2 regions of the Gordonia sp. KTR9 genome follow, and region 2 is predicted to be linked to the other one. Evidence: riboswitches for the same ligand, from Rfam matches in the RefSeq annotation. Region 2 holds a riboswitch; the other holds the start of a gene.
What was found. A riboswitch is a leader RNA that binds a small molecule or an ion and turns the genes downstream of it on or off. The one in region 2 is predicted to bind thiamine pyrophosphate.
Positions count from the first base shown of each region.

Region 1: linked by a shared signal. The riboswitch ahead of thiC (phosphomethylpyrimidine synthase ThiC) and the one ahead of thiO (glycine oxidase ThiO) in region 2 are both predicted to bind thiamine pyrophosphate.

Region 1 covers NC_018581.1:553,685-557,894, forward strand. The annotation lists gene thiD (bifunctional hydroxymethylpyrimidine kinase/phosphomethylpyrimidine kinase) at 1-428, opposite strand, end outside; partial or broken gene thiC (phosphomethylpyrimidine synthase ThiC) at 428-2,117, opposite strand; TPP riboswitch at 2,125-2,214, opposite strand; gene KTR9_RS03300 (GNAT family N-acetyltransferase) at 2,437-2,784, shown strand; gene KTR9_RS03305 ((2,3-dihydroxybenzoyl)adenylate synthase) at 2,900-4,210, opposite strand, start outside.
Region 2 covers NC_018581.1:4,875,699-4,879,908, forward strand. The annotation lists gene KTR9_RS22515 (thiazole synthase) at 1-311, opposite strand, end outside; gene thiS (sulfur carrier protein ThiS) at 304-504, opposite strand; gene thiO (glycine oxidase ThiO) at 501-1,562, opposite strand; TPP riboswitch at 1,557-1,667, opposite strand; gene thiE (thiamine phosphate synthase) at 1,715-2,440, shown strand; gene KTR9_RS22535 (hypothetical protein) at 2,761-3,144, shown strand; gene KTR9_RS22540 (NUDIX hydrolase) at 3,253-3,735, opposite strand; gene KTR9_RS22545 (hypothetical protein) at 4,088-4,210, shown strand, end outside.

The DNA.
Region 1 (4,210 bases), 1.1 Mb from region 2:
GATGAGTCCCGACCGATGCCGCTCCGGCCACACTGCTCGACGATGGCCTCGATGATCGGCGCCGACGCGAGCATCCCGGTCTTCGCCGCGGCGACTCCGATGTCACCGACCACGGAGTCGATCTGCGCCGCCACGGTCTGTGGGGTGATCTCCTCGAATCCGGTGACGCCCAGCGAGTTCTGAACCGTCACCGCGGTCACCGCGACGCACCCGTGCACCCCGAGCAGGGCGAAGGTGCGCATGTCGGCCTGAATCCCCGCACCCCCACCCGAATCCGAACCGGCGATGGTCAGGACCCGAGTCGGAACAGACCCGGGCGGGCCGATCGGGAGCCCGACGAAGGCCTGCTCGTCGACTGTGCGCTGATTTCCGTCGACCGTGCGTCGATTCTCGTCGACTGTGCGTCGTCCTGCGTTGACTGTGCCCATCAGGCGCCCCCTGCGGTCTCGAGCGGTAGATACACGCGGCTCCCGGCCTCGGCGAACTCCGCCGACTTCGCCGCCATGCCCTCCGCGATCGTGCGGTCGATGTCCTCGGTGGTCACGAGACCGTGCTCCTCGGCGTAGGCGCGGACATCCGCCGAGATCCGCATCGAGCAGAACTTGGGGCCGCACATGGAACAGAAGTGGGCCGTCTTGGCCGGCTCGGCGGGCAGTGTCTCGTCGTGGAAGGCGCGGGCGGTGTCGGGATCGAGGGCGAGGTTGAACTGGTCGTTCCAGCGGAATTCGAAGCGCGCCTTGCTGAGTGCGTCGTCGCGTTCCTGCGCCCGCGGGTGCCCCTTGGCGAGGTCGGCGGAGTGCGCGGCGATCTTGTATGTGATCACGCCGACCTTGACGTCGTCGCGGTCCGGGAGGCCGGAGATGCTCTTTCGGTGTCACGTAGCAGAGCATCGCGGTGCCGGCCTGGGCGATCATCGCCGCACCGATCGCCGAGGTGATGTGGTCGTATGCGGGTGCGATGTCGGTGGCGAGGGGCCCCAGAGTGTAGAACGGCGCCTCCTCGCACAGCTCTTCCTCGAGGCGTACGTTCTCCGCGATCTTGTGCATGGGGACGTGCCCTGGTCCCTCGATCATGACCTGCACGCCATGGGATTTGGCGATCGTGGTCAGCTCGCCGAGGGTGCGGAGCTCGGCGAACTGCGCCTCGTCGTTGGCGTCGGCGATCGATCCCGGGCGTAGGCCGTCGCCGAGCGAGAACGTGATGTCGTAGCGGCGGAAGATCTCGCACAGCTCGTCGAAGTGGGTGTACAGGAACGACTCCCGGTGATGCGCCAGGCACCAGGCGGCCATGATCGAACCACCGCGGGAGACGATTCCGGTCACCCGCTCAGCGGTGAGCGGGACGTGGCGCAGCAGGACTCCGGCATGGACCGTCATGTAGTCGACGCCCTGCTCGGCCTGCTCGATCACGGTGTCGCGGTACAGCTCCCACGTGAGCGAGGCGGGATCGCCGTTGACCTTCTCGAGCGCCTGATAGACGGGTACCGTCCCGACGGGGACGGGCGAGTTGCGAATGATCCACTCTCGGGTGGTGTGGATGTCGGCGCCGGTCGAGAGGTCCATGATCGTGTCGGCGCCCCAGCGGGTCGCCCACACCATCTTCTCGACCTCGTCGGAAATCGAGCTGCGGACCGCCGAATTGCCGATGTTCGCATTGACTTTCACCGCGAAGCGCTTCCCGATGATCATCGGCTCGGACTCGGGATGACGATGGTTCGCCGGGATCACCGCCCGTCCGATCGCCACCTCGGAACGGACCAGTTCGGCGTCGACGCCCTCCCGGGCGGCGATGAACCGCATCTCGTCGGTGACGATCCCGGCGCGCGCCCAGGCCAGCTGGGTGCTCGCGCCGTCGATCGGCTCGGGCCGGTGCCAGCTGTCGCGGGTGGGTGCGAGGCCCTGCTCGACGTCGATGCGCGCCGACCGGTCGGTGTACGGGCCCGAGGTGTCGTAGACGTCCAGATGCTCGCCGTTGGTGAGGTGGATGCGACGCTGCGGTACACGCAGGTCGTGGACCGAGAGATAGTGCTTGGTGCTGCCCTCGATGGGACCGAGGGTCAGGAACCCGGAGTCGGCGGGTGCGCTGTCGGTGCGCGTGGCGGATACACGTGTGCCCATGGCGGTTCTCCCTACGCCGGCATTACCCGGACAGGTTCGAGCGGTCGGCGACCGCCCGTCGCCATCTCAGCCCTCGGTGATCGTGAGAGCCCCCGCGGTGTGTAGTTGTCGTGCGCCCGTCACCATACCTCGACTCGCCCGGAGCCAGGCCCGGGGCGGGAGTGAACCGTCTCGATCTTCGGCGGCAGCGCCATCGGGGTCGGCAGTTACGGTTCCGTAAGGTAGCGTGTGACCCTGATCACAGATGGTGTCGGTGTCGAGCCGCGGCAGTCGCCCGTCGGTGATCAGATGTCCGCGATCAAGAGGTGAGGAGGGTCGGGTGCTACGTAAGCATCGTCAGCGACCACCACAGTCGGCGAAGTCGATCCTGCAACAGATCTCGCAGGTGGTGCACAACCCCGACCGCGACCGATTCGAACTCTGGGTCGCCGGTGACCTGGTCGGTGTGCTCGGCTATTCGACCGAGACGGTCGACGGTCAGACCACGATCACCGTGCTGCACACCGTGCTCTACGACGAGTACAGCGGACACGGCCTCGCCACCCGGCTCACCCGCACCGTCGTGCACCATGCCCGCGAGCAGGGCGCCCGCCTGCGGCCGGTGTGCACGTTCACCAAGCGCTACCTCGACAGCCATCCCGGGATCGTGACGCTCGCCCCGGTGTGATCGAGCGTCGGAGGGCCGTCTGCGTCCTTCGTGGCTCGTCGCCGGACCCTTCGTGACGCGCCCTCCGCAAGCTCCGGGCGCTCCTCAGGGGGCGGGGGGTCGTGCGCCTCGCTCCTCAGAGAGCGGGCGGGCCGGCGAGCAGTGTCTCGCGAAGTACCTTTTTGTCGATCTTGCCGACCGCGGTGACCGGGAGTGTGGTCACGACGCGGATCACGTCCGGCAGCTTGAACGACGCGAGTCCGCGGCCGGTGAGGAACGTCCGGATCGTGGCGAGTTCGAGCGGCTGGGCCGGCGGGTGCTCGTGTGAGAGCACCACGGCGGCGCAGATCTTCTCACCGAGCGCGTCGTCGGGGAGTCCGACCACAGCGACCTGCCGGACCGAGTCGTGCGCGAGGAGGTTCTCCTCGACGTCGTCCGCGGCGACGTTCTCGCCGGCGCGCACGATGGTGTCCTTGATGCGCCCGGTCACGGCGACGTGGCCCGACGCCAGTCTCGTGACCTTGTCGCCGGACCGATAGAACCCGTCCGGCGTGAACGACTTCTCGTTGTGCGCCGCGGCGCGGTAGTACCCGCGGATCGTGTACGGCCCCCGCACGAGCAGTTCCCCTTCGACGCCGTCGGGGACGTCGGCGCCGTCTTCGTCGACCACCCGCACCTCGTCGAGTTCCGACATCGGGGAACCCTGCACCTGATGGACCAGGTCGCGCGGTTCGCCGGGACGGGTGTAGCAGATCAGCCCTTCGGCCATGCCGAACACCTGCTGGACGACGTCGCCGAGGGCCTCGTCGAGGGCGACCGCATCGGGCTGGGCCAGTTTGGCGCCACCCACCTGCAGCAGGCGTAGCGAACTGACATCCGCCGGCTCCCACTCGGTTGCCGCGCACCAGAGTTGCGCCAGGGCGGGAACGAGTGCCGTCACGGTGACTCGGTGCCGTTCGATGAGGTCGAACGTGTTGTCCGGACTGGGGTTGTCGGCGAAGACGACATGACCCCCGACGCCGAACACGCCGAGGATCCCGGGGCAGCACAAGGGGAAGTTGTGTGCGGCGGGCAGCGCGACGAGGTAGGTGTCGTCGGCGGTGAGGCCGGCGACGTCAGCCGACAGGCGCGCGTTGAGGTCGTAATCGTCGTGCGTGCGCGCGATGAGCTTCGGCAGGCCGGTGGTACCCCCCGACACCAGGAACAGGGCCGGCAATCCGGGGTCGGGGTCGGCCGGCAGCCCGACGGTGGCGGGATCGGCGTCGGGGAGCGCCGCGAATCGGCCCGGATCGCCGGAGATGAAGACCTGTGCGACCTCGGGTACCCGCGACTGCAGTTCGGCCGCGAGGTCGCGGAAGTCGAATCCACGACGACCGTCCTCGCCGATGTAGGCGACCGCCCCCGCGCCCGCCGCGAGGTGCGCGATCTCGGTGATCCGATGCGCGGG
Region 2 (4,210 bases):
TCGAGCTTGACCCAGTCGGTCTCGAACGCCTCGCGCGCCAGCTGTGCGGTCAGGACCGCCTCGGCGGTGGTGTGGCAGCCGGCCGTGTTGGGCAGCACGACGATGTCGAGCCGGCGCAGCAGATCGAAGACCCCGGTACCCGAGGCGGCGTCGACGCGGCGGACCGCGACGGTGGTGAGTTCGGTGCCCGAGGCGACCAGTGCGCGTTCCAGGGTCGCGAGATTCGACGCGCCGCCGGTGCCGGTGATGAGCCGGGACGAGAAGTCGCGGCCCGCGATCCGCAACGGGTCCGGTGTCGACTGGTCAGCCACCCTGCACCGCCGTGACGATCTCGACGACGGCGCCGTCGGTCATGGTGTGCCGGTCCCAGCGACCGCGCGGGACGACCGCGCCGTCCACCGCGACCGCGATCCCACGGTCCGGCAACCCGAGCCCGGCGACCACATCGCGCACCGAGGCGTCGGCGTCGACATCCATGCTCTCGCCGTTCACCGTGATACTCATTCCTCGACTCCTTCCAGGATCGACAGCACGCGCTCGGCGGTACCCGGGGCGAGGACGATCCCATTGCGTCCGTGCCCGGTCGCCACGACGGTGCGTGCGTCCACGCGGGCGACGAGCGGCAACCCGTCGGCGGTGCACGGCCGCAGACCCGCGGCCGCTTCGGTCAGTTCATACGTCCGCAGTCCGGGCAGGACCTCGATCGCGTCGGCGAGCAGGTCGGCGACCCCACCGGCCTGCGGCGCCCGGTCGGTCAACCCCTCGGCCTCGTACTGGGTGGCGCCGACGACGACACCGTCCTCGCGTGGCACCAGGTAGACGGCCCGACCGTGCAGACGTGCCCGGACGACGTGGGCGGGCGGGGGCACGGACCAGCGGGTGCGACGAAGCCGGAGGATCTCGCCCTTGGCCGGATGCAGGTCGGCGCCGGGCCAGAGGGCCGCGGTGCCGAGCCCGGCGGCGAGCAGGATCTGCCCGTCGGAGCCGGGGTCGTCGAGATCGGCCAGGGACCCGACGCGGGCGGTGGTGAGCTCCACGCCGGCCGTCGTGACCGCGGCACGCAACGCCTCGAGGAGGCGCCGGTTGTCCACGGACCACTCCCCGATCGCGCGATAGCCACCGACCAGACGAGAACTCAGCGACGGTTCGAGTGCCCGGATGTCGCGGCCGGTCACCGGCTGCAACGCCGAGTCGGTGCGGGGTTGGCCGGCCCAGACGAAGTCGGCGAGGTGCCGCAGGTACTCGATGTCCGTGGCCGAGGCCGCGACGAACAGCGAGTCGGTGGCGGTGACGACGGCGGGGTCGTCGAGCCGCTTCACGAGCGCGGGCCAGAGCCGGACCGACTCCACCGACAGGGCGAGCGACGCCTCTTCGCCGGGATGTCCCTCGCCGAGCGAGCCGAGCATGCCACCCGCGACCCACGAGGCGCGCTCGTCGGTTCCGGCGTCGAGTACGCGAACCCGCCACCCGGCGTCGGCCGCGGCCAGTGCGCACGTCAGCCCGATGACGCCGCCGCCCACCACCGTCAGGGTGCGGTGAGCAGTCTTCCGAGGGGAATTCACGCTGGAATCACCTTCCTTCGCCGGAATGACCCGGATCAGGTTCGACGGTCAGCGGATCGGTCCGCACTCTCAGCCCGGCCGGTCCGGGCTCCCGTGTGTTCGTGCGGTCCACCCTACGCGGGGGCGTCAGGTGTCCGGTTAGCCTGGTCGGCGTGACGACCCCGAACCACACCAGGTCAGGGTCCGCGGATTCCGGCCACGCGACAGACCGTCGTCGTCGGCTCTCCTCGGCCCGCCTCTACCTGTGCACCGACGCCCGACGCGAGCGCGGCGACCTCCTCGATTTCGTCGGCGCCGCGCTGGCGGGCGGCGTCGACATCGTGCAGCTCCGCGACAAGAACTCGCCGGGCGAACGCGAGTTCGGGACCCTGGAGGCGCGGGAGGAGCTCGAGATCCTCGCGCGACTGCGGGCGATCACCGACGCGCACGGTGCGCTGCTGGCGGTCAACGATCGCGCCGACATCGCGGCCCTCTCCGGCGCCGACGTCCTGCACGTGGGACAGGGCGACCTGTCGCCGTCGGCGGCCCGCCGGATCGTCGGCCGCGACGTCGTCATCGGCGCCTCGACCCACGACCCCGAGCAGGCTTCCGCCGCGATCTCCGACGAGGACGTCGACTACTTCTGCGTCGGCCCGTGCTGGACCACGCCCACCAAACCCGGCCGCGCCGCCGCCGGCCTCGACCTCGTGTCCGCCACTGCGGAAATGCTCTCGGGGGCAACGCAATCGGCGAAACCGTGGTTTGCCATCGGCGGGATCGACGCCGGCCGCGTCGGCGAGGTCACCGCGCTCGGGGCCCGGCGCATCGTCGTGGTGCGCGCCATCACCGCCGCCGCCGACCCGACCGCCGCGGCCCGGGAACTCGCCGGGATGCTGTAGCGAGTCGTCGTCGGGGACGAAACAGGTTTGCCCGGTCGGTGTCGCGGGTCTATGGTGGACCGATCATGTTGTGCATCACGAGCATTCTCGTAACCCGCCGCAGCGGGGTCTGAATCTGACCGACCCCCCGCTGCGGGTCGGTTGCGCTCTATCGTCGGTCACCCATTCTTCGACCGAAATCGGTTACCGAGATGCACCCTCTTCATCTGACTCATCGATCCTGTTCGTGGCATGAGCACGACGACCGTCGCGGTGGCGATCTGTTCACCGAGCGGTACGGCCGTCCGCTTCCCCCTGGAATGCACGAGGAGGCCACCGGGATGACCTGGCAGGAATTCACCGACGAGTACTCCCGCGGCGGCACGATCCGGCTCGGGTCATGGTCGGTCGCGTCGTGTTCGGGCGACCTGGTCGAGTGCCGGGCGTCGCTCGCGATCGCCGACCGCATCAGGTCCTGCAGCGCCGTCGCCGCCGGCCCGGTCGGTGCGATGACGTCGATCCTCCACGACGTCGGTGCCCCCGTTCAGATCGTCCGTCTGCATCAGCGGGTCGTCGACGGCGTGGTCACGACGTTCCTCCTGTGCGAGAACGACGGCCGCCACGCCTGGGCCGCCGGCGAGGGCGCGAGCAGCGACGAGGCGAACGTCCACGCGCTGGTCGCGGGCGCGAACCGGCTGCTGGACGGCGGCCGGGTCGGGGCGTGACCTCCTCTGCTCCCTGAGGTGCGAGGAGCGCTAGCCGCCGGGCCGAGCGAGCGACGAAGGAGCGCGTCGAGGTCGACGAGCCTCGAAGGGTCCCGCCGAAGGACCAGCTCAGCTCTGCGGGTCGAGCATCGCGATGCGCTCGCGGAGGGTGGGCCAGGCGAGCCCGAACGCGGGGTGCAGCGGCAACTGGTCCACCCGCTTCTCGTCGACCCACCGCAGCTCGGTGGACTCGAAGTTGGCGACGGTGCGGACCGGCGTGTCGGTCTCGGCGATGACGGTCGTGTAGGTCCATCCGCCGGGCGATTCGTGGGTGACGACCGCCGCGACGACGCGCAGGTCGTCGCCGGTGATCCCGGCTTCCTCCTGGGCCTCGCGGATCGCCGTGTCGATGGCGCCCTCATGCGAGTCGCGGGCGCCGCCGGGCAGCGCCCAGGTGCCACCCTGATGCGACCACGCGGCGCGGTGCTGGAGGAGTACACCTGTCGATCCCTCCGGCAGCGGCGCCCGCAACAGCAGGCCTGCCGCGCCGTGGATTCCCCAATATCGTGAACCGTCGGGATCGATCACCCAGCCGTCGCCGTCGCCGCGCACCACGCCTCCTCGCATCCCGATCGCCTCGACCGGGTGCCTCCACCGTAAGTGAGACGCGCGCCACCTGCCAGGAACATCGCAAACCGCTGCCGACCACCGGGTCGAGAACCGTGCGGAGACGCCGGTTTCACGCAGCGCGAACCGAACGACCGAGGTCGGCGACGCGGCGTCGGTCAACCCGGACCGAACCCTGCCCGATGACATAGGGTGAAACACGCACGACCCGGTGAACGATGACCCAAGTGACACAACACCTGGCGTTGATCGCCCGGCCACGCGAATCCGGAACGGGGAACCGGTGACCGTACGACCGCACCGGAGACGATCCAGCGTTTGAGAAGGGATCAGGTAGGTGACCGGCGACGCGTCCTCCGTGCGGACGGCGCTGACGCGTGGCGGTCGCACGATCCGGCCGGCGCAGGCCTCTCCCCCGATCCGCCAGGTGCTCGCCGACCGTCGCGAACTCGTCGCCACC